2 linked regions of the Paractinoplanes brasiliensis genome follow. The protein of the gene in region 2 interacts with the protein of the main gene of each other region in a pairwise test. Links are inferred from orthologs where the notes say so. Each region holds a gene or a part of one and is shown on either strand. Other genes may lie near its edges.

What was found.
Region 1: the proteins of nth (region 2) and aceE interact in binary tests that used the Escherichia coli proteins (3 or more experiments, as listed by UniProt). The link is inferred for Paractinoplanes brasiliensis from one-to-one orthologs.

Annotation. Positions count from the first base shown.
Region 1 is NZ_SNWR01000001.1:1,826,293-1,838,368, forward strand. Bases 5,902-9,190 are described here. They hold aceE (pyruvate dehydrogenase (acetyl-transferring), homodimeric type), read left to right. Parts: upstream 5,902-6,251; coding sequence 6,252-8,990; downstream 8,991-9,190. Other genes in these bases: C8E87_RS07880 (YjbQ family protein), read left to right, coding at 5,902-6,103; C8E87_RS07890 (methyl-accepting chemotaxis protein), read left to right, coding at 9,101-9,190. Outside these bases: C8E87_RS07845 (zinc metalloprotease), read right to left, coding at 170-1,123; C8E87_RS07850 (hypothetical protein), read right to left, coding at 1,142-1,450; C8E87_RS07855 (BLUF domain-containing protein), read right to left, coding at 1,675-2,097; C8E87_RS07865 (peroxiredoxin), read right to left, coding at 2,316-2,774; C8E87_RS07870 (DUF3052 domain-containing protein), read right to left, coding at 2,836-3,267; C8E87_RS07875 (thiamine pyrophosphate-dependent enzyme), read right to left, coding at 3,364-5,634; more of C8E87_RS07880, read left to right, coding at 5,699-5,901; more of C8E87_RS07890, read left to right, coding at 9,191-11,215; C8E87_RS07895 (MFS transporter), read left to right, coding at 11,385-12,076. UniProt on the Escherichia coli protein: Component of the pyruvate dehydrogenase (PDH) complex, that catalyzes the overall conversion of pyruvate to acetyl-CoA and CO(2).
Region 2 is NZ_SNWR01000001.1:3,889,056-3,900,819, forward strand. Bases 4,391-7,367 are described here. They hold nth (endonuclease III), read right to left. Parts: upstream 6,291-7,367; coding sequence 5,490-6,290; downstream 4,391-5,489. Other genes in these bases: C8E87_RS17455 (NUDIX hydrolase), read right to left, coding at 4,391-4,828; C8E87_RS17460 (TlpA family protein disulfide reductase), read right to left, coding at 4,825-5,493; C8E87_RS17470 (CapA family protein), read right to left, coding at 6,326-7,367. Outside these bases: C8E87_RS17435 (aspartate kinase), read left to right, coding at 183-1,448; C8E87_RS17440 (aspartate-semialdehyde dehydrogenase), read left to right, coding at 1,456-2,514; divalent-cation tolerance protein CutA, read left to right, coding at 2,511-2,837; C8E87_RS17450 (MarP family serine protease), read right to left, coding at 2,878-4,050; more of C8E87_RS17455, read right to left, coding at 4,121-4,390; more of C8E87_RS17470, read right to left, coding at 7,368-7,519; C8E87_RS17475 (Crp/Fnr family transcriptional regulator), read left to right, coding at 7,725-8,402; C8E87_RS17480 (carboxyl transferase domain-containing protein), read left to right, coding at 8,610-9,938; C8E87_RS17485 (acetyl/propionyl/methylcrotonyl-CoA carboxylase subunit alpha), read left to right, coding at 9,935-11,764. UniProt on the Escherichia coli protein: DNA repair enzyme that has both DNA N-glycosylase activity and AP-lyase activity. The DNA N-glycosylase activity releases various damaged pyrimidines from DNA by cleaving the N-glycosidic bond, leaving an AP (apurinic/apyrimidinic) site.

The sequences.
Region 1 (12,076 bases), 2.1 Mb from region 2 along the record:
CCTGGCGCGACTTCCTCGGCGTGCCCGCCGTTGCCCTGCACCTGCCCGGTCCCTGCGCTGCCCACCGCCGCCAGCAGACCTTGGCACGGACCGGCCCGTTGCCTACGGCTGACCGCTACCCGCGCTGCCCACCGCCACCAGCAGACCTTCGCGCGGACCGGCCCGTTGCCTACGGCTGACCGCTACCCGCGCTGCCCACCGCCACCAGCAGACCTTGGCGCGGACCGGCCAGGCAGGCCTCGACCCTCAGGACCTGCCCCTGGGTGAACATGTACATCGCCACGTCGTCGGTGTAGTCCATGAAGTTCATCCACATGTCGCCGTTCGGCCCGTTGTTGCAGGTGATCGACGGGAAGGTCGGCGTCCCGAAGTTCTGGCCGGCCTGGTTCGGCGTGTCGGACACGAAATCGCTGCCGCTGCAGCCCGTGCCGTCGTCGCCGCCGATGTGGAACAGGTTGAGCCAGTGCCCGATCTCGTGGGTGGTGGTGCGCCCGAGGTCGAACGGCGCGGACGCCGTGCCGGTGGTGCCGAACCCGGTATAGGTGATCACCACGCCGTCGGTGTCGGCCGGCCCGCCCGGGAACTGGGCATAGCCCAGCAGCCCGCCGGAAAGCCGGCACACCCAGATGTTGAGGTAACGGTCGGCGGGCCAGGCATCGGCGGCACCCTGCGCGGCAAACTTCACGGCGTCGTTGCTGGAGAACGCCCGCACGTCGGTCCGCCGCCGGGTGACGCCCGTGGTGGGGTTGCCGTCCGGGTCGAGGCTCGCCCGGCGGAACTCGATCCGCGCGTCGCCCACCAGGCCCTGCCACACCGTGGGCACGTTCTTGATGTCCGGGTTGGCGGCCCGGAAGTCCTCGTTGAGCACGGCGATCTGGCTGTCGATCTGCTCCTCCGAGAGATCCTGCTCGTCGTTGGCGTGCACGATGTGGACCACCACGTCGATGGTCAGCACGTCGGGCCGCGACGGCTGTTCCTGCCCCGTGGCGAAGGCGAAGGCAAGGTTCTCGATGGCGGCCCGGTTCAGCCGATAGTTCAAGCTCTCGTTCAGCATGCGACGGTGCACGTCCTCGGTGCCGCAGCGGCGCCGGGCCGGGGTCTCGACGATGTCGGCGTTGTCCATCGTGCTCTCCTCCTCGCGCTATTTACGGATCCTCAGCACCTGCGCGTCGTGCGCGACAATCCGCAACGTCCGGCTTCCGGCGTCGCCCCGCACCCTTACGCCGTCCCCCTCCGCCGCCTCCCAGCTGCCCCGGCTCGGCACGGCCCGGTCGGCCGGTCCCGCCGTGTACTCGACGAAGCCGCCGCCCGGCCGGAACTCCAGACTGGGCCGCGGCGCCCGGCTGGGCGGGAACGGATAGTCGCCCGGGCGGTAGACGGCCTGGTCGTCGGTGTCCTCCTCGAAGGAGCGGTACCAGCGCTGAAAAAGGTCCGGGGAGATGTCGGGCATCGTTGCGTCTCGACCGCCTGTCGTGATGCTGAAATTCGTGGTGGTGCCCGCAGACTGGCAGCGTCATCGCAGGCCGGCGACCCTCGGTCCTCGATCCGACAGGCCCCGCCCCCGGTTCGGAACGTTCGTCCGATGACCCCTGCCTACGCGGCCGCGCGAGCTCACCCGATGAGCCTGCGATTGCCCGCGAGGTCCTACCGCCGAAGGCCGTCCCGCCGAGATCGCTACAACGTTGTGCGCCCCATGCTGCGCATAGCGTTCATCAAGGCGACGGCCGTGGTCGAGGACAGCAGCCGGGGGTCGAAATCCTCGGTCTCCTGGAATTGCCGCAGCACGGAGTTCACCTCCGGCGAGGTCGTGGGGACGTAGCCCATCGTCCAGTCCGGGAAATCGCGGACGTCGATATCGTGGACCGAGACCAGGGCGACGTTCCCGTGCCGCGGATCCGCCGCGATGCGGCCGAACGTGGCAGTGACCTCCTCCCGGCCGCCTTCCAGGCATTGCAGGAAGAACTTCCGGTTGAACAGCAGGACACCGGTCAGACAATTACGTTCGTTGTTGCTCCGTGCCGTATCCAGGATCGCCTCGACACCTCCGGGGCCGAGCTCCCGCTTCTCGCTGAAGTAGATCAGTCGCGACATCGTCATGGTCCGACGCTAAGCTCCGACGGCCCGCGTCCGCAGGCCAAGCCGAGGGTCCACGGACGAAGGCCGACACTCCCACCCCAAGAGGCGCGACAGCGCCCTTTCCGCGCTGGTCGCCCTGGTGGGCGCGGTAGGTTTCGAACCTACGACCCCTCGCTTGTAAGGCGAGTGCTCTCCCACTGAGCTACGCGCCCGGTGTGAAACCGGAACCGACATCCTACCTAAAGGTCAGCCAGCGCCGCCCGCCAGGGTTTCTGGTCTCGGGGCTCGCCGGGGCTCAGCATCTCGGCGAAGCGGATGATGCCGGCGCTGTCGATGAGGAACGTGCCGCGGTTGGCCATGCCGCCGCCGGAGTTGAAGACGCCGTACGACTGGGCGACCGCCCCGTGCGGCCAGAAGTCGGCGAGCAGCGGGAAGTCGAAGCCTTCCTGCATCGCCCACACCTTGTGGCTGTAGACGGAGTCGACGCTGACCGCCAGGACCTGCACGGTGTCGTTCTGGTAGTCGGGGAGGCGGTCGCGGATCTCGGCGAGTTCGCCCTGGCACGTGCCGGTGAACGTGAAGGGGTAGAAGACCAGCAGGACGGCTTTGCGGCCGTGGAAGTCGGCCAGGCGTACGGGCTGGTTGTTTTGGTCTTTCAGGGCGAAATCGGGCGCGGGGGCGCCGACCGGGACCGTCATGCGGACAACCCTAACCGGACCGGCACCCGCGGGACGCCGGTCGGGCTGGGGACGCAGTGAGCTACTTCTTCTTGTTGCCCTTGGGGGAGACCAACCGGGCGCCGGTCCAGTCCTTGCCCGCGTTGACCGTCGAGGTCTGCTGCAGGCCCGCGGTGGGGGCCGACTCGCTGATCTCGCTCGGTTCGACGTGGTTGTCCCGGCCGGCTTTGGGGGTCAGCAGCCACACCACGCCGTTGTCGGCGAGGGGGCCCAGGGCGTCGGTGAGGATCTCGAAAAGGTCACCGTCCCCGTCGCGGTACCACAGCAGCACCGCGTCGACGACTTCATCGGTGTCTTCGTCGACCAACTCGCCGACGCGTTCGGTCAGGGTGTCACGAAGATCCTCGTCTACGTCGTCGTCGTAGCCCATCTCCATGACCACCATGTTCGGCTCGAAGCCGAACCGGTCCGCCAGGCTGCGTACGCCGTCGGCCTGACCAGCGGTCGCGCTCACTGTCTAAGTCCTCCTAGCCGTCGAGTTACCAAAACCTGGGGGTAGTCCACACACTCCGGGCTCTCGGCGCAAGTGGCGCACCGGGTGTGTGGCAATTTACCGCGCCAGCAGGGCGCGGGCACCCTGTGTGATGGCATCCTCCCCCACCAGCACATGCTGTGCGGCCGGACCCAGCGGAATCAGTGAGTCGGCCGAGGCGATTCGCCTGGCCGCGCCCACGAAACCGCCGTCCACCAGGGCCGCGAGCACGCCCTCGCCGACGCCTCCGGAGCGGCGGGTCTCGTCGACGATCAGGACCCGGCCGGTCGCGCCGGCCTCACGGACCAGGTCGTTGACGGGAAGCGGATTCAACCAGCGGAGGTCCACCACTCGGGATCCGTAGCCCTGCTCGGCGAGCTGGGCGGCAACACGCAGCGACATCCGGAGCCCGTTGCCGTACGTGATGATGGTGAGGTCTTGGGCGTTGCCGAGCGGGTAGGTGCGGGCGCGCCCGATCGGCACGTGCTCGGTGGTCCAGGCGCCGGGTCCGCTGTACGGGGCGAGCCACTCGTTGTCACCCTGCTGATAGAGGTCGCGGGTGTGGTAGAGCGCGATCGGCTCGAGGAACACGCAGACGCTGCCGTCGGACGCCGCCGAGGCCAGGCAGGAGCGCAGCATGGGCGCGGCGTCGCTGGGCCGGCTGGGCACGGCCAGGACCAGGCCGGGAATGTCGCGTAGGACGGCGAGCGAGTTGTCGTTGTGGAAGTGCCCGCCGAACGTCTGCTGGTAGGCCAGCCCGGCCACCCGTACGACCATGGGGTTGCGATAGGCCCCGGAGGAGAAGAACGACATCGTGGCCGCCTCACCCCGCAGCTGGTCCTCCGCATTGTGGAGATAGGCCAGGTATTGGATCTCGGGGACGGGGAGCATGCCGTCGAGACCGGCGCCCAGAGCCAGCCCGAGGATCGTGGTCTCGTCGAGCAGGGTGTCGAAGACCCGTTCGTCGCCGAAGCGTTCCTGCAGGTGCTTGGTGACCCCGTAGACGCCGCCCTTGCGGCCCACGTCCTCGCCGAAGACGAGCACGCCGGGGTCGTACGCCAGCGCGTCGGTGAGTGTTGCGTTGATGGTCTGCGCCAGCGTGAGCGGCCCGGACTGCTCGGGCAGTTTGCCGCCGAACGCCCGGGAGCGGGCCGCCGCGCCGGGCCCGAGTGCGCGGGTGGCGACCTCGGTGATCATGTGGGCGGCGCGCAGCGGGCGGCGCGGGGCGAGCGGGGCGACGATCTCGGCCACGTTGGCGAGCTTGGGTTCGCCCAGCACCTCCTCGGCGACCTTGCGCACCTGCCAGCCGACCTCGTCGTAGCGGGCGATCACCTCGTCCGGCCCGAGCAGCCCGGCCTCGACGAGCAGGCGCGCGGTGGCGATCAGCGGGTCCCGCTCCAGGTCACGGCTGATCTCGTCGGCCGTCCGGTAGGCCACCTCGGCGTCGGCGCCGGCATGACCCATCAGCCGTACGGTCGACAGGTGCAGCACGGCGGGCCGGCGCTCGCGGCGCACGTAGCCCACGGCCTCGATCGCCGCGTCGTAGGTGGTCGTCAGGTCGCAGCCGTCGGCCGCCGAGTACCGCAGGCCGGGCCGGGACTGCAGCATGGCCGCCAGCCAGCCGTCGGGTGTGGGCACGCTGATGCCCAGCCCGTTGTCCTCACAGATCAACAGCAACGGCAGCGGTACGCCGGTGTGCTCGAACCAGCCCGCCGAGTTGAGAGCGGCCGTGGCCGTCGCGTGGTTGACCGAGGCGTCGCCGAACGAGGCCACGGCGATGGCGTCGCGGGGCCATCGGCTGTCGGGGCGCGGCCGGGCCAGCGAGAAGGCCAGCCCGACCGCCCGGGGCAGGTGCGACGCCACCGTGGAGGTGGTCGGGACGATGTTGGCCTCGGCGCTGCCGAAGACCTTGTGCCGGCCCCCGGCGATGGGCTCGTGGGCCGAGGCGACCACGCCGCGCAGCACGTCGCGGGCCGCGTCGGGCAGGCTCTTGGCGCGGGCGGCGAAGAACGCGGCCGAGCGGTAGTGCAGCAGGGCCGGGTCGGTGGGCAGCAGCGCCGCGGCCACGGCGGCGTTGCCCTCGTGGCCGGACGATCCGATCGTGTAGAAGCCCTCGTTGAAGCTGCGCAGCCAGCGGGCCGCGAGGTCGAGGTGGCGGCTGGCCAGCTGGGCGTCGAACAGCTCGAGGGCGCGGGCGCCGGTGAGGGTGGAGCCGTCGCGGACGGCGTCGCCGGGTGCGCGGCGGGCCTCCGGAAGCGCGAGGCCCGACACAGCGTCCCTGAATCGCTCGTCGAGGTTCTGCGGGGTGGTCACCTGACCAGCATTGCCCACCCGGGCGAAGCCCGCCATGCCGGAAACCGGCGATCATCGGGTCGTCGGGGCGTGACCTGGGACGGGCTGGCAGACTCGGTTCATGCGTACCGAAGTGATCACGATCCGGACCGGGTCGCGTCCCGTGGTGCGGGACATCACGCGCGAGGCCGAGCGGTTCGCCGAGTCCGAAGGGGACGGGCTGCTGCACGTGTTCGTGCCGCACGCCACGGCCGGGCTGGCGATCATCGAGACCGGGGCGGGTTCGGACGACGATCTGCTGGCCGCGATCGACCAACTGCTGCCGGCCGAGGACAGGTGGCGGCACCGGCACGGCTCGAAGGGGCACGGGCGCGACCACGTGCTGCCGGCCTGGATCCCCCCGTACGCGTCGCTGCCCGTGATCGGCGGCCGGATCGCCCTGGGCACGTGGCAGTCGATCTGCCTCGTGGACACCAACGGAGACAATCCGGAACGCCAAGTAAGGTTCAGCTTTCTGCCCGGCTAGAAAGTTACTGGTCAGTACGTGTGTCGCGGATCGCGTACCCGGACGGTAGGCGTGACGATGCGCACGGCTAAGGGGCAGGATGGAGACATAACCCGCGCGACTCACACAATGGGCCGCTCGGTCCGACACCCGACCAAGAGGAATGCCTGTGGCCACGGAGCGCAAGCGCCCGGTGATCAGCGACGGCCTGCCGAGCCAGCTTCCGGACATCGACCCCGAGGAAACGAACGAATGGGTCGAGTCGCTCGACGGAGTCATCGACGAACGCGGCGCCAAGAGAGCCCGTTACGTTATGTTGCGCCTGCTCGAGCGGGCCCGGGAGCGTCAGGTCGGCGTTCCGCCGCTGACCTCGACGGACTACATCAACACGATCCCGCCGGAGCAGGAACCCTGGTTCCCCGGCGACGAGTTCGTGGAGCGCCGGATCCGGGCCTACATCCGCTGGAACGCCGCGATGCTGGTGCACCGCGCCCAGCGGCCCGAGATCGGCGTGGGCGGGCACATCTCGACGTACGCGTCGAGCGCCAGCCTCTACGAGGTCGGGATGAACCACTTCTTCCGGGGCAAGGACCACCCGGGTGGCGGCGACCACATCTTCTATCAGGGCCACGCCTCCCCCGGCATGTACGCGCGGGCCTTCCTCGAGGGCCGGCTCAGCGAGAACGACCTCGACGGGTTCCGCCAGGAGCTGTCCCACCCCGGCGGCGGCCTGCCGTCGTACCCGCACCCGCGGCTGATGCCGAACTTCTGGGAGTTCCCGACGGTCAGCATGGGCCTGGGCCCGCTGAACGCGATCTACCAGGCGCGGTACAACCGCTACCTGCACAACCGGGGCATCAAGGACACCAGTCAGCAGCGCGTGTGGGCGTTCCTGGGCGACGGCGAGATGGACGAGGTCGAGTCGCTCGGCGCGATCGGCCTGGCCGCCCGTGAGGAGCTCGACAACCTCACCTTCGTGATCAACTGCAACCTGCAGCGCCTCGACGGCCCCGTACGGGGAAACGGCAAGGTGATCCAGGAACTGGAGTCGTTCTTCCGCGGCGCCGGCTGGAACGTCATCAAGGTCGTCTGGGGCCGCGAGTGGGACCCGCTGCTGGCCGCCGACACCGACGGCGCGCTCGTCAACCTGATGAACGTCACGCCCGACGGCGACTACCAGACCTACAAGGGCGAGTCCGGGGCGTACGTACGGGAGAACTTCTTCGGACGTGACCCGCGCACCCGCAAGCTGGTCGAGCACATGAGCGACGACGAGGTCTGGAACCTCAAACGCGGCGGTCACGACTACAAGAAGCTGTACGCGGCGTACAAGGCGGCCACCGAGCACACCGGCCAGCCGACCGTGATCCTCGCCAAGACGATCAAGGGCTGGACCCTGGGCTCGCACTTCGAGGCCCGCAACGCCACCCACCAGATGAAGAAGCTCACGCTTGACGACCTCAAGGGCTTCCGCGACCGGCTCTACCTCGACATCAGCGACAAGCAGCTCGAGGACAACCCGTACCTCCCGCCGTACTACCACCCCGGCGAGAAGTCCGACGAGATGCAGTACATGCTCGAGCGCCGCCGTGAGCTGGGCGGATCCATCCCGACCCGGCGCACCAAGGGCAAGGTGCTGCGGATCCCCGAGTCGAAGGCGTTCGGCGACGTCAAGCGGGGCAGCGGCAAGCAGAAGATCGCCACCACGATGGCGTTCGTCCGCCTGCTGAAAGACCTCATGAAGGACAAGGAGTTCGGCGCCCGCTGGGTCCCGATCATCCCGGACGAGGCCCGTACGTTCGGCATGGACTCGCTCTTCCCGACCAAGAAGATCTACTCGCCGCACGGCCAGACCTACACCTCGGTCGACCGCGAGCTCTTCCTGTCGTACAAGGAAGCGACCAACGGCCAGATCCTGCACGAGGGGATCAACGAGGCCGGGTCGACCGCGAGCTTCATCGCCGCCGGCACCTCGTACGCCACGCACGACGAGCCGATGATCCCGCTGTACATCTTCTACTCGATGTTCGGGTTCCAGCGCACGGCCGACGAACTGTGGGCGGCGGCCGACCAGATGACCCGGGGCTTCCTGCTCGGGGCCACCGCGGGGCGCACCACGCTCAACGGTGAGGGCCTGCAGCACGAGGACGGCCACTCGCTGCTGATCGCGGCGACGAACCCGGCTGTGGTCGCCTACGACCCGGCGTTCGCGTTCGAGATCGCGCACATCGTCGAGGACGGCCTGCACCGGATGTACGGCGAGAAGCAGGAGAACGTCTTCTACTACCTCACCGTCTACAACGAGCCGGCCGTGCAGCCCGCCGAACCCGCCGAGGTCGACCGGGAGGGCCTGCTCAAGGGCATCTACCGGTACGCGGCGGCGCCCGAGGCGAACGGTCCGAAGGCGCAGCTGCTGGCGTCCGGCACCGGCATGGCCTGGGCCCTGAAGGCGCAGACGCTGCTCGCCCAGGACTGGGGCGTGAGCGCCGACGTCTGGTCGGTCACCTCGTGGACCGAGCTGCGCCGCGACGCGATCGAGGCCGAGGAGCACAACCTGCTGCACGCCGGCGATCAGCCGCGCAAGCCGTACATCCAGCAGAAGCTGGAGGGCACGGAGGGCCCGGTCGTCGCGGTCAGCGACTTCATGCGGGCGGTGCCCGACCTGATCGCCCGCTGGGTGCCGAACGACTACACGTCGCTGGGCACCGACGGATTCGGCATGAGCGACACCCGGCACGCCCTGCGGCGTCACTTCCACGTCGACGCCGAGTCGGTCGTCGTCGCCACGCTGCGCCAGCTCGCGCTGGGCGGCAAGGTGCCGTCGCACGTGCCGGCCGAGGCGGCCAAGAAGTACGCGATCGACGACGTGAACGCGGCTCCGGTCGGCGAGACCGGCGGCGACAGCTGAGCAACTGGGCAAACCGCCGGATCCGCTCGAAAGCGGGCGGATCCGGCGTCTACGTCTCAGCTCGTCCCTCGCCCCGCCGATAAGGCTAGGTGGGACGGAACAGCCGTGGGATGCAGATCAGTCACAAGCTCCTCGCCCTGGGCCTCGGCGGGGTGATCGGGACGGCCGCCGTGCTGGTGCTCGTGGGCGCCGGGGAGAGCGGCAGCTTCGCCGCAGGAACCGAGCGCGAGGTGGTGGCGCAGAACGCCGCCTCCCTGGAACGCACCACGGCCGACGTGACGACCCTGGTGCAGTCGGTCGGCGACGAGGTGCAGAACAGCGTCAACGTCAGCATGCGCGCGGCCGCCGAGCTGCTGGCGCAGCGCGGCGGCGCCCGCTTCTCCGACGAGACGACCACGTGGACGGCCACCAACCAGGTGACCCAGGCCAAGACCTCGGTACGCCTTCCCCGGCTCACCGTGGACGGCACGTGGCTCGGGCGCAACGACGACTTCAAGGTGACGACCCCGTTCGTCGACGACGCGGCGAAGCTGTCCAGTTCGGTGATCACCGTGTTCCAGCGGATGAACGCCGCCGGCGACCTGCTGCGGGTCGGCACGACCGTGAAGGCCGCCAACGGCGCCCGCGCGATCGGCACGTACATCCCCGCGACCGGCCCGGACGGCAAGCCCAACACGGTCGCGGCCGCGATCAAGGCGGGCAAGCCGTACCGGGGCGTGGCCCAGGTGGTCGGCACCCCGTACGTCTCGGCCTACGACCCTGTCAAGAACGCGGCGGGCGAGGTCATCGGCGCCCTGTACGCCGGCATCCCGCAGACCGAGGCGCTGGCCAACCTGACCGAGGCGGTCGAGGCGGGTGAGGTCGGCGCGAACGGCTGGCTCACCGTCTTCAGCACCGCGGCCGCCGACCAGGGCCGGGTCGTCGCCTCCAACACCCGGACCGCGACGGGCAGTGCCGACCTCGAGTCGACCGATGCCGCCGGCGCCGAGTGGGTCAAGGAGCTGGTGGCCAAGGCGCCCACGCTCACCGAGGGACAGACCTGGACCACCAAGTACCAGCTGCCCGGTTCGGGCGGCGCCGAGGCCGGGCCGACCACCACGACGGTCGCCTTCTACGCGCCGTACTCCTGGGCCATCGTGGTCGGCGGGTACGACAACGACGCGGCCGGCCCGGTCAACACGGTCCGCGACGGGCGTTCGGAAATGCTCTGGACCCTCGTCGTGGCGGCGGTGCTGCTGACGCTGATCGGCGGCATCATCGCGGGCGTGCTGGCCCGGCGCATCTCGCGCCGCCTGGCCGGGCTGACCGGGGGGCTGTCCCGGCTGGCCGAGCGCGATCTGACGGTGACCGTGCCGGTCCACGGCACCGACGAGATCGCCACGGCGTCGGCCGCCCTCAACACGGCAGCCGGGCAACTGCGTACGGTGATGATCGAGGTCACCACCGCGTCGCAGGAGGTGACCTCGACCGCCGGGCACGTGGCCGCGACCGGCGGCGAGCTGGCCGGCTCGGCCGAGGCGGCGTCGAGCCGCGCGGGCGCGGTCAACCACGCCGCCGAGAGCGTCTCGACCGTGGTGCAGACCGTGGCCGCGGGCGCCGAGGAGATGGGCGCCTCGATCCGCGAGATCTCGAGCAACGCGCAGGACGCGGCGGACGCCGGCCGCGACGGCGTGGGCCTGACCGCGACCGCCGCCGGCGTGATCGGCGAGCTGCGCAACTCCACCACCAAGATCGCTGACGTGGTGCGGCTGATCGCCGGCATCGCCGAGCAGACCAACCTGCTGGCGCTGAACGCGACCATCGAGGCGGCCCGGGCCGGCGAGACCGGCAAGGGCTTCGCCGTGGTCGCCAACGAGGTCAAGGAGCTGGCCCAGGAGACGGCGCGGGCCACCGAGGACGTGACCGCGCGGGTCGCAGCGATCGAGAACGACACCACCCGGGCGGTCGACGCCATCGAGGCCATCACGGCCCGGATCGCGCAGGTCAACGACTATCAGACGGCGATCGCGGCGGCGGTCGAGGAGCAGGCCGCGACGACCGCCGAGATGGCCCGCAACATTTCCGAGGTGGCGTCGGGCAGCCGGGACATCGCCGAGGGCATCGGGGTGGTCAGCGGCGCCGTGGAGGGCACCCGCGCCTCGGTGTCGGTGTCGCATCAGGCCGCCGACGAGCTGAACTCCACCGCGCGACGGCTGACCACGCTGGTGAACCGGTTCACCGTGTAGGCGTACGGCGGCGCCGGGACGCACGTTAAGTGTTCGTTCGAATGCGTTCCGGAGTATGGACCGGTGGTGCGAGATTTCCGTAAGCTGCCCCCGTGGGTGGCAACGGGGCCTTCCCGAGAGATCGGTGATCCTCTAATCTCCGAGGAAATACGCCCCATCAGGAGGCCGGATGGCCGTCGCTCACGGAGTCCCCGTCCTCGCCACGCCGGTCGAACCCGTTCGCCGGTCGTGGATCGGGTTGTTGTTCGCGGCCAACCTGGGGCTCTGGATGGCGTACTTCACGCCGATCCAGGTGCTCCTGCCCGAGCAGGTCGCCGAGATCACGCCGGACAGCAAAGAGCTGTGGCTGGGCGTCGTCACCGGCATCGGCGCGGTCGTGGCCATTGTGGTCAACCCCCTGGCGGGCGCGCTCTCCGACCGTACGAGGATCAAGCTCTTCGGACGCCCGTACGGGCGAAGGCATGTCTGGACGCTGGCCGGGTGCATCCTGTCGGTGCTGTCGATCGCGGTGCTGGCCGAGGCGTCCAACCTGCTCACGGTGATCGTGGCCTGGTGCTTCGTGACGGTCGGCATCAACGTCATGCTGGCCTCGCTGACCGCCGCCGTGCCCGACCGGGTGCCGATCGCGCAGCGCGGGCTGGTGTCCGGCTGGATCGGCATGCCGCAGGCGCTCGGCCTGGTCATGGGGGCCATCCTGGTCACGGCCGTGTTCACCGACATCGGCACCGGCTACATCGCGCTCGGGCTCGGGCTGGTCGTGCTGGCCGTGCCGTTCGCCCTGCTCACCAAGGACGACCCGCTGCCGCCGGGCACCAAGGTCCGGGCCCGCTGGAAGATCGACCTGCGTGGGCACCCCGACTA
Region 2 (11,764 bases):
CCTCCTTCGTCCGTATCGCCCCTCTGCCGGGTTGCTTCGAGCTTCGGCGTGTCGCGCGTGTCGGGCGATGGATCGGCCGGAATCTGGGATCGCCTGTCGGTCTGCGCCGGGGGCGCGGCTACTGTGGTGGCGATTGTCCTGACCGGCGCCGCCGGTACGTACAGCCGGAGGATTGGTTCGCCGTGGCACTGGTGGTGCAGAAATACGGTGGTTCGTCGGTCGCGACGGCGGAGCGCATCAAGCGTGTCGCCGAGCGGATCGTCGCGGCCCGCAAGGCCGGTGACGACGTCGTGGTCGTGGTCTCCGCGATGGGCGACACCACCGACGAGTTGATGGATCTCGCCAACCAGGTCAGCCCGCTGCCGCCCGGCCGCGAGCTCGACATGCTGCTCACCTCGGGCGAACGCATCTCGATGGCGTTGCTGGCGATGGCGATCCACAACCTCGGGTACGAGGCCCGCTCCTACACGGGTTCCCAGGCCGGCGTGCTCACCACCTCGACGCACGGCAAGGCCCGCATCATCGACGTGACCCCGGGCCGGCTGCGCGGCGCGCTCGACGAGGGCGCGATCGCGATCGTCGCCGGCTTCCAGGGCGTCTCGCAGGACACGAAGGACATCACGACCCTCGGGCGGGGCGGTTCCGACACCACGGCCGTGGCGCTCGCCGCGGCCCTGCACGCGGACGTCTGCGAGATCTACACCGACGTCGACGGCGTCTTCACCGCCGACCCGCGGATCGTGCCCGACGCCCAGCACATCAAGCAGATCACGTACGAGGAGATGCTCGAGCTCGCGGCCGGCGGAGCGAAGGTGCTCATGCTGCGATGCGTGGAGTACGCGCGGCGCTTCAAGGTGCCCATCCACGTACGCTCGTCTTACTCGAACAAGCCCGGCACCCTGGTCACTGGATCGATGGAGGACCCTGACGTGGAACAAGCGCTCATCACCGGGGTCGCGCACGACCGGAGCGAAGCCAAGATCACGATCGTCGGGGTGCCCGACGAGCCGGGCGCGGCCGGCCACATCTTCAACACGGTGGCCCAGGCCGAGATCAACATCGACATGATCGTGCAGAACGTGTCGACCGAGGGCACCGGGCGCACCGACATCTCCTTCACCTTGCCGAAGGCCGACGGCCCGACCGCGATGGCCGCGCTCGACAAGATCAAGGAGCAGATCAAGTTCAAGAGCCTGCTCTTCGACGACCACGTGGGCAAGGTGTCGCTGATCGGCGCGGGCATGCGCTCGCACCCGGGAGTCGCGGCGTCCTTCTTCGCGTGCATCGGCGAGGCCGGTGTCAACATCGAGATGATCTCCACGTCCGAGATCCGGGTCTCCGTGGTCTGCCGCGACAGCGACCTCGACACCGCCGTCCGCGCCGTGCACGACCAGTTCGAGCTGGGCGGCAGCGAACAGGCAGTGGTCTACGGCGGAACCGGCCGGTAGCCCGGCCATGGCGCTGCAGCCGACGCTCGCCGTCGTCGGGGCCACCGGTTCCGTCGGGACGGTCATGCTCGAGCTGCTCTCCTCCCGTCGTAACGTCTGGGGCGAGATCCGGCTGATCGCGTCGTCGCGGTCGGCCGGAAAGCAGCTGACCTGCCGCGGCGAGCAGCTCACGGTGGCCGAGCTGACCCCCGAGGCGTTCGACGGGGTCGACGTCGCGATGTTCGACGTGCCCGACGAGGTGTCGCTGCAGTGGGCGCCGATCGTCGCGGCCCGTGGCGTCATCGTGGTCGACAACTCGGCCGCGTTCCGGATGGACCCCGAGGTGCCGCTCGTGGTGCCCGAGGTCAACCGTGAGGCGGTGCAGTACCGCCCCCGCAACATCATCGCCAACGCGAACTGCACCGTGATGGCGATGATCATGGCGATCGCGCCGCTGCACCACGAGTACGGGCTGCGTGAGCTGGTCCTGGCGTCCTACCAGGCGGCCTCGGGCGCGGGCCAGTTCGGCGTCGACACCCTGCACGACCAGCTCAGCAAGGTGGCGGGCGACCGCATGCTGGGTTCCCGCCCGGGCAACGTGCGGCAGGCGGTCGGCGACGACCTCGGCCCCTTCCCGGCCCCGCTCGCCCTCAACGTGGTGCCCTGGTCGGGTGCGCTCGAACCGCTCGGCTGGTCGTCCGAGGAGTTGAAGCTCCGCAGCGAGTCCCGCAAGATCCTCGCGCTGCCGGCCCTCAAGGTCTCGGCCACCTGCGTACGGGTTCCGGTCGTGACCGGCCATTCGATCGCCGTGCACGCCGTCTTCGGCTCCGAGGTCGACGCCGAGGGCGCGCGTCAGGTGCTGCGCAACGCGCCCGGCGTGATCCTGGTCGACGACCCCGAGTCCGGGGAGTTCCCGATGCCCATCGACGCGGTCGGCACCGACCCGTCCTGGGTGGGCCGTATCCGCCGCGCGATGGACGACCCGCGCGCCCTCGACCTCTTCGTCACCGGCGACAACAGGCGCAAGGGCGCGGCGCTCAACACCGTGCAGATCGCCGAGCTGGTCGCGGCCGAACTCGCCCGATGACCGACGTTGTCGAGGTGGTCATCACCGCCGCCGACCCCGAGTGGCTGGCCGCCTTCACCCGCCGCCTGGTCGACGACCGTCTCGCCGCCTGCGGTCACCAGATCGCCGCGATCCGCTCGATCTATCGCTGGGCGGGCGAGGTGCACGACGACCCCGAGGCCCGGATCGCCCTGCACACCCGCGCCGACCTGGTCGACAGCATCGTGGAAAGGGCCAACACCGAGCACCCGTACGACGTTCCGTGCGTTCTGGCGCTGCCCGTGCTCGCCGGCAATCCGGCCTACCTCGACTGGGTGAGGCAGGAGACCACGCCTCCGCGGTAGTGGTGATCCCGTGTCCGCCGCCTCCTCCAGGGAGCGGGGGTCAGGCGCACTCGCCGGTGCGGACTCCGCGGGTGCGGGACAGGCCGGCCTGGGCCACCGGGGCCGCCTCGTTGGCAGTGAGGGCGAAACCGGTGTTCTTGTCGTCGGCTGCGGCGGCGAAGATCACGCCCAGCACCTGACCGTTCGGGCTGATCAGCGGGCCGCCCGAGTTGCCGCTGCGGACCAGCGAGCGAATCGTGTAGATCTCGCGGGTCACGTCGCGTGCGTCGTAGATGTCGGGGCCGGTGATGCGCCCCACATCCCGTACGCGGGCGGATTGGGCGTCATAAGGGCCGTCCTGCGGGTAGCCCAGCACGATCGCGCTCGTGCCCGTCTTGGCCTGGCTGCGGACGAACGGCATCACCGGCGCGGTCAGGCCCGGCACGTGGAGGACGGCCAGGTCACGGGCCGGGTCGTAGACGACCACGGTCGCCGGGAGGCGGCGGCCGTTCACCTCGACCTCGGTCTCGCGGGTGCCCGCGACCACATGGGCGTTGGTCATGACCCGCTCGGCGGCGTACACGAAACCGGAGCCCTCGATGCGCCGCGAGCAGCTCGGCGCCGTGCCCAGCACCTTGATGACCGAACGCTTCGACTTCTGGACGATCTGGGAGCCCTTGAGCGCCGGGTCGGGCGCGGCCACCTCTTTGGCCTGGGTCGGGGTGAGGCCGCCGAAGACGTCGGGGAAGCCGCTGGTGTCGAGGGTGTCGCGCAGCGCCGCCGACAGGGCCTGGGCCTGATCGGGCATCAGGCTGTTGATGCCGCCGAGGATGGCGCTGTTGCGGACCTCTTTGTTGAGGGCCGGGAACGGGGTCGAGCCCAGCGGCACCGCGATCAGCCAGGCCACCAGCAGCACGGCCACCAGCGAGATGGCCGCGCCACCGGCGTCGTCGGCCCGTTGCAGCGGGCGGCTCTGGATCGCGCGGCGCAGGTGGGTGCCGAGCCAGCCCGCCAGGGTCTGGCCCAGCACGGCCAGCGCGAAGATGGTGACCAGCGAGACGACCAGCCGCGCCGACGGGTCGGAGAAGCGGTCGGCGATCAGCGGACCGACCTGGAGGCCGATCAGCACCCCGCTGAAGAAGCCGCCGAACGAGAGCGCGCCGATGACGAAGCCCTGGCGATAGCCGCTGATCGCGAAGATCAGCATGAGCAGGATCAGGATGCCATCGACCACGGACCCTCACCCAGCGTAGAAATCGACGACGGACACGACCTCAGCGTAGAGGCGCTCGGCCAGGGGTGGCTCACGGCAGAACCTCGTCGGGCGCCCCGCCCCGGGCCGCGGGCACCGGCGCACTGGCGTCGGGCAGCTCGACCAGGGCACCCGGCGCCCAGGGCCGGGCCCAGCCCGCCATGTCGAGCAATGTCGAGATCACCCCTGCCGTGAAGCCCCAGACGAGAAGACCCCGGACCTGGAACGCGGGACCGATCCAGCCACTGGGGTGTCGTACCCGGATACGGTTCTGCGGGTCCACCAGTTCACTGATCGGCAACCGGGCCACGTGGGCGACCTCGGCCGGCTGCCGCGGGCTGACCGGATGCGGGCGCCGCCACCAGGCCAGCACCGGCGTGACGACAAACGAGCTGACCGGGATGTAGAGGTCGGGCAGCAGCGCCAGCACCTCGGCCCCGGCCGGGTCGAGGCCGACCTCCTCGTTGGCCTCGCGCAGGGCGGTGGCCACGGCGTCGGCGTCCTCCCGATCGGTGGCGCCGCCGGGGAAGGCGGGCTGGCCGGCATGGTTGCGCATGGTCGCGGCGCGCTGCAGCACGAGCAGGTCGGGGCCGGAATCGCCCTCGCCGATCAGCACGAGCACGGCGCTGGGCCGTCCGCCGCCCGCCGGGGGACGCAGGGTGGTGAAGTCCTCGGTACGGCACGTCGCGACCCGGGCCAGCAGCGGGTCGAACCACCCGGGCAGGCCGTCGGGGCGGCCCAGCACCTGCCCCCGGCTCACGGGGTCACCGTCACGCCGGTGTGCGTGCGGACCAGCTCGGCCAGCTCGGGGGCCTCCAAGGGCAGCAGATGCGCGTACGCCCGGCCGGCCGGGTCGAGGAAGACGGTGATCGGCAGGCTGATGCGGCCCAGGTTGTTCAGCAGCGTGCTCTTCTCGTCGAAGAGGGTCGGCATGCGCACGCCGGCGTCGGTGGCGAACGAGGCTCCCTTGTCACGCTGGTCGCCGGTGTCGACGCCGAGCACGGTGAGCCGGCCGGTCGTCCGGTCGGCGAGGCTCTGCATCACGGGCAGCTCGGCCCGGCACGGTCCGCACCACGACGCCCACAGGTTGATCACGGCCGGTCCGCGCAGCTCGCGCAGCGACACCTCGTCGTCGCCGTCGAAGCACGGCAGCGTCAAATCGGGCAGGCTTGCGAGCGCCAAGCCTCCAGCTGAGGCGGCCGGCTGCGGGGCTGAAGGCGGGGCGGCGGACGGTGGTGGTGCGATCAGCGTGTCGCAGCCGGCGAACGGCGAAGCGACCGCCGGTTCGTCGCTGGTGCAGGCGGCGGTTGCCGCAACGACCAGCAGCACAAGCGGCAGAGCGAGCAGCCGCCGTCCCCGTGACATTGCAGCCGGCGGGCCGGGTGGGCGGTGGAACAGGGCCTCGGTGGGCCGCTGGGGGCTCACGGAACGTCAGGCGCGGCGACCGCCGCGGCCGGGACGAGCTCGGGGTCGACCCCGGCGGCGACCGCCAGCTCGCGGGCGCGCGGGCCCTTGAGCAGCTTGGCCGCGGCGGCCGCCTCGGTGGGGCCGGTGCCGTAGGACGGGCACATCGACGCCAGCGTGCAGGCGCCGCAGGCGGGCTTGCGCGCGTGGCAGACCCGGCGGCCGTGGAAGATCACCCGGTGCGACAGCATTGTCCAGTCGCGTTTTTCGATCAGGTCGGCCACCAGAAACTCGATCTTGACCGGGTCGTCCTCGGAGACCCAGCCGAAACGGTTGGTCAGGCGGCGGAAGTGGGTGTCGACAGTGATGCCGGGGACGCCGAACGCGTTGCCGAGGATGACGTTGGCCGTCTTGCGGCCGATGCCGGGCAGTGCCACCAGCTCGGCCAGCGTGGCCGGCAGCTCGCCGTCGTGCCGCTCGATCAGCGCCTGACCCAGCTTGATCAGCGAGTCGGTCTTGGCCCGGAAGAAGCCCGTCGGCCTGAGCAGGGTCTCGAGCTCGGTGCGGTCGGCCGCGGCGTAGTCGGCGGCCGTCTGATAGCGCTTGAACAGCTCGGGGGTGACCTGATTGACCCGTACGTCGGTGGTCTGTGCCGACAGGATCGTGGCCACGGCCAGCTCGAGCGGGGTGGTGAAATCGAGCTCGCAATGCGCGTCGGGATGCGTCTCGGCCAGGACACGGGCCATCTTGCGGGCCCGCCGCTTGCGCCCGATGGGCGTTTCCGCCGCGAACCGTTTTGCCGCTGCCACCGGAGTCACCGCTAAAGAGTACGTCGCCCCTGCGACAAGAAACGTCACGCGGACGGCGTGATCGAACCGTCCGCGGCGATCGTGGCGCCGGTGTCGGGGAAGTCGGCCGCGGTGAGCTGGGCGACCAGCTTGCGGCCCTGCTCCTTCGACTCGTCACGGGTGGGCAGCCCGTTGGAGTTCATGTACGTCGAGAGCAGTTTGCCGCCCGCGTACGACCCGTCCTTGCCCAGCGTCACCCGCAGGATCCCGCCGTACTTGAGGACGCCGCTGCGCGACAGGGTGCGTCCGCCGCCCGCGAAGTTGCCCAGGCTGTACGCGATCAGTTTGCCCTTGTAGAACTCCATGCCCCGCAGCACGTGGGGCCCGTGCCCGACCACCAGGTCGGCACCCGCGTCGACGACTGCGTGACTGAACTTGATCGGGTCGCCCCTGTTCTCGCCGTGGAACGTCTCGGTGCCCGGCCGCACGTGCTGCATCGTGGCGCCCTCGGCGCCCATGTGCACCTGCACGACGACGAGGTCGGCCCGCTCCTTGGCCTGGCCGACGACCGACCGGGCCTGGTCGAGGTCGAGCAGGCTGTTGGCCCCCGCGTACGACGAGAAGCCGACGACCGCGACCTTGACCCCCTTGACCTCCGCCACGGTGATCTCGTCGGTGTTGCCGGTGGCCTTGATGCCGGCCTGGTCGAGCGCTGCCCGGGTGTTGCGCGCGCCCTGGACGCCGAAGTCACGGGCGTGGTTGTTGGCCGTGTTGACCAGGTCGAACCCGCCGTCGACGAGGTGTTTCACGTACGACGGCGGGGACCGGAACGCGAAGCAGTTGGGCGACGGCGGGGACCCGCACTTGGAGGCGCTGGTGTTCTCGGTGAGCGGCTGCTCGAGGTTGCCCATCACGAGGTCGGACTCGAGGCCCGGCTTGACCGAGTCGAAGAACCCCTTGCCGTCGGCCGGCGGCATCCGGCTGGGCGCGTTGCTCATCATGATGTCGCCGGTGGCCGACAGTGTGACGGTGCCCTCATCGGCCGCGGCCGCCTCGGTCGGCGGCAGGCTGGGCGCGGACGAGGACCGCGCCACGGTTTCGGGCGCTCGCCACTGGGCCGTGGAGCCACCCCCCGAGTCGCGGTTCGCGAAAGCGACACTTCCGACGCCGACGGCGGCCAAAACCGCCAGGACAATCGCGACAGTAAGGACAGGGCGCCCGAAAATGCCCGGCCTTCGATGTGGGGGGTGGGAATTCATCGATCGCGACGATACCTTCAGGTGGCGTCGCGGACGAACCGTCGAAAGGCTTGTCGTTGCCTCCACCCGGCGACGAAAGATACTGCCCGTCACGGCGGGACCGGTTACCCTGCGGTATCTAGATCAAGGGGTGCCCGCCCGATTCCCGCCCGCGTGCGCCTAGACTGATCGAGCGCAGGCGTTGCGCGTGTTCGGAGGTGCGGCGATGGATGAGGTACTGGCGCGCAGCGGGATCTTCCAGGGCGTGGACCCGGAGGCCGCCGAGGCGCTCGCCAAAGAGATGGACACGGTCGAAGTCCGCAAGGGCGACGTCCTGTTCAACGAGGGCGAGGCCGGTGACAGCCTGTACATCGTGCTGTCCGGCAAGATCAAGCTCGGACGGCGAGCGGCCGACGGCCGGCAGAACCTGGTTTCGATCATGGGCCCGTCCGACATGGTCGGCGAGCTCTCGCTCTTCGACCCCGGTCCCCGCACGGCCACCGCGACCGCGGTGACCGACGCGCGGCTGGCCCGGCTCAAGAAGACGTCGCTGCGTCCGTGGCTCAACAACCGGCCCGAGATCGCCGAGCAGCTGCTGCGGGTGCTCGCCCGCCGCCTGCGCCGTACCAACGACGCGCTGGCCGACCTGATCTTCACCGACGTGCCCGGCCGGGTCGCGAAAAACCTGCTGCAGATGGCGGGCCGGTTCGGCACCCGCGACGGTGGTGTGCTCCGCGTCACGCACGATCTCACCCAGGAGGAGCTGGCCCAGCTCGTCGGGGCGTCCCGCGAGACGGTGAACAAGGCTCTCGCCGATTTCGCCTCGCGGGCCTGGCTCCGGCTGGACGGCAAGAGCGTGATCATCCTGGACCCCGAGCGCCTCGCGCGGCGCGCCCGCGTCTGACCCGTATCGCCGGGCCGGGGCTGTCCCTTCGGGGCGGCCCCTACAAGCCGTGCATTACCCCCTGAAAAGGGTACAAACCAGCAGCTTTCGCATCCGTGTCGCACCCGCTTGACCACTCGTTGTGGAGGTGGTCGAGAGGCACCGGCGGATACGAGAGGGCGCGGCTTTGAACATGGTGGGGGGCGTACAGCGCATCGGGGTACCGACGTGACAGTGCTCGGCACCGCCGTCGACCCGCGCACCCCCGGCTATCCGGAGGCCCGTAACGCCACCCTCGACCGGCTCGACCGGCTGGAGGCGGCGCTGGAGGAGGCCCGCGCGGGCGGCGGCGAGCGGGCGGTCACCCGGCATCACGCCCGTGGCAAACTGCTGCCCCGGGAACGCATCGAGATGCTGCTCGACCAGGACGGCCCGTTCCTGGAGCTGTCGCCGGTCTCGGGCTGGGGCACCGAGTTCCCCGTGGGCGCGGGCGTGGTCACCGGCATCGGCGTGGTCGAGGCCGTCGAGTGCATGATCATCGCGACCGACCCCACCGTCGAGGGCACGGCCGCCAACCCGTACGCGGTGGAGAAGATCCGCCGGGCCGCCCGTATCGCCGCGGCCGACCGGTTGCCGCTGGTGAACCTGGTCGAGTCGGCCGCCGAGACCCCGGGGGCCGGTCCACCGCCGGGCGGCAGCATCGCGCGCGACCTGAGCCGGCTGTCCACCCGGCGGGTGCCCGCCGTCTGTGTCGTCTTCGGGCCGACCAGCGGGGACACCGCGTACCTGCCCGCCCTCGCCGACTACACGATCATGGTGCGCGGACATGCCAAGAGGCTGACCCATTCCCGTCCCCGGGCCGGCGCCAACGGTTCCGACGTCCGCGCTCCCGCCGATCAGCTGGCCGAGGACGAACGCGACGCGCTGCGCCTGGCCCGTCAGTGCGTACGCCGTCTGAACTGGCGCAAGTGCGGCCCCCCACCCCGCACGTTCCCGCCCGCCGAGCCCAAGTACGACGCCGAGGACCTGCTCGCGCTGGCCGGGCCGTCCACCCTGTTCGACCCGCGCGAGGTGCTGGCCAGGCTGCTCGACGGCAGCGAGTTCGACGAGTTCAAGCCCGCCGTCGGGGCCGCCGTGCTGGCGGGCTGGGGCGAGCTGCACGGCTACCCGGTCGGGGTCCTGGCCGCCGCCGACGTCCCACCGACCGCCGCCGACACCCAGAAGGCGGTGCATTTCATCCAGCTCGCCAACGCCACCGACACGTCCCTGCTGCTCCTGCAGCGCGACGACGCCGGCATCCTCGGCTCCGGGACGGTGGACGCGCTCGCGCACTCCACCGTCCCGCTGCTCGCTCTCAACACCGGACGCACCGGCGACCCCCGCTTCGCCTTCAGCTGGCCTGCCGACGGCCCGGCGGCCGGCGGGGACGACGACGGCGTCATCGACCCCCGCGACACGCGCACCGTGCTCGGCCTCTGCCTCTCCGCCGTGCACAGTGCGGTCGTCGAGGGCGCCGGGCACGTCGGCACGTTCCGACCCGGAAAGGTGGACCAGTGATCCGACGTCTTCTGGTGGCCGACCGTGGCGAGACCGCCCGCCGGGTGTTCGCCACCTGCCGCCTGGTCGGCGTCGAGACGGTCGCCGTCTATTCCGGCGCCGATTCCGACGCCCCCCACGTCGGCGAGGCCGATTACGCCGTACGCCTCGACGGCGGCACGCCCCGCTCGTCGTACCTGCGAGGCGACCTGATCATCACCGCGGCCCAGCGTTCCGGCGCCAACGCGATCCACCCCGGCATCGGCGAGCTGGCCGAGGACCCCGACTTCGCCTCGGCCGTGGCCGACGCCGGGATGATCTGGGTCGGCGCCCCGGCCAAGACGCTCGGCGTGCTGCGCAGCAAGCGCGAGACCAAGGCGCTGGTCGCGGAGGCCCGGGTGCCGGTGCTGCCCAGCTTCACCGACCCGTCCGAGGTGCCCGGCTTCCCGGTGCTGATCAAGCCGGACACCGGCGCGGGCGGCGCTGGGCTGCGGGTCGTGCGGGACGCGGCCACCCTGCTCGAGGCGCTCGCCTCGACCAGGCGCGAGGTGGGCGGCGAGGTCTACTGCGAGCCGTACGTCGAGGATGTGCGCCACATCGAGGTGCCGATCATCGCCGACGAGCACGGCGCGGTGATCCCGTTCGGCGAGCGCGAGTGCTCGATCCAGCGCCGCTACCAGAAGATCGTCGAGGAGACGCCGTCCCCGGCCGTCGACCCGGGGCTGCGCGAGGAGCTGTGCCGCGCGGCCATTGTCACGGTCCGGGCGCTCGGCTATGTGGGCGCGGGGGCGGTCGAGTTCCTGCTCGACACGAACGGCGACTTCTGGTTCCTCGAGCTCACCCCGACCCTGCAGGCCGAGCACGCGGTCACCGAGTGTGTGTCCGGCTACGACCTCGTACGGCTGCAGTTGCTCGTCTCGGAGGGCGGGAGCCTGCCGATGCCGGGCCCGCCGCCGATCCGGGGGCACGCGATCGAGGTGCGGCTCTGCGCCGAGGACCCGGCGTACGCGTGGCTGCCCGCGACCGGCACGCTGCACCGGTTCGCCGTGCCCGACGTGGCCGGCCGGTTCCGCCCCCTGCCCGCCCCCGGCCTGCGGCTCGACGCGGGCGTGCGGGACGGCTCGGTGATCGGCGTGCACCACGACTCCACGCTGGCCAAGCTGATCGCCTGGGCGCCGACCCGGCAGGAGGCGGCCCGGATGCTGGCCTCCGCACTGACCCGGGCCCAGATCCACGGCGTGGCCACCAACCGCGACCTGCTGGTGCGGGCCCTGCGCCACCACGCGTTCCGCACCGGCGACGTGGACACCGGCTTCCTCGACCGGCGGCCCGAGGTGTTCGCCCCGCTGCTGTCGGCGGTCGATGCCGTACGCCTGTCGTGCCTGGCCGCCGCGCTGGCCGGCGCCGCCGCCCGCCGGGCCTCGGCGACCGTGCTCGGTTCGATGCCGTCGGGCTGGCGCAACGTGCCGTCGGGCTCGCAGACGGCGGTGTACGACGGCCCGACCGGCCCGGTCGAGGTCGGCTACCGGATGAATCGTCACGGCGAGCTGGCCGGCTGGTGGGTGCGTACGGTCGACCCGGAGGAGCTCGACCTGGCCGGGCTGGGGCAGGCGCCGGTGGCCGGTGACTACCCCGAGACGGTGGTCGTGCAGGCCGGCGACGAGCGGGTGGTGCTGGACGTCAACGGCATCCGGCTGACCTTCAACGTGCACCGGGTGGGTGAGGTCTCGTACGTGGACAGCCCGGAGGGCTCGGTGGCGCTGCGCGGCCTGTCCCGGTTCCCGTTGCCAGCCCCCGACGCGGTCGAAGGCTCGCTGATCGCGCCGCTGCCCGGGGCCGTCCGCCGG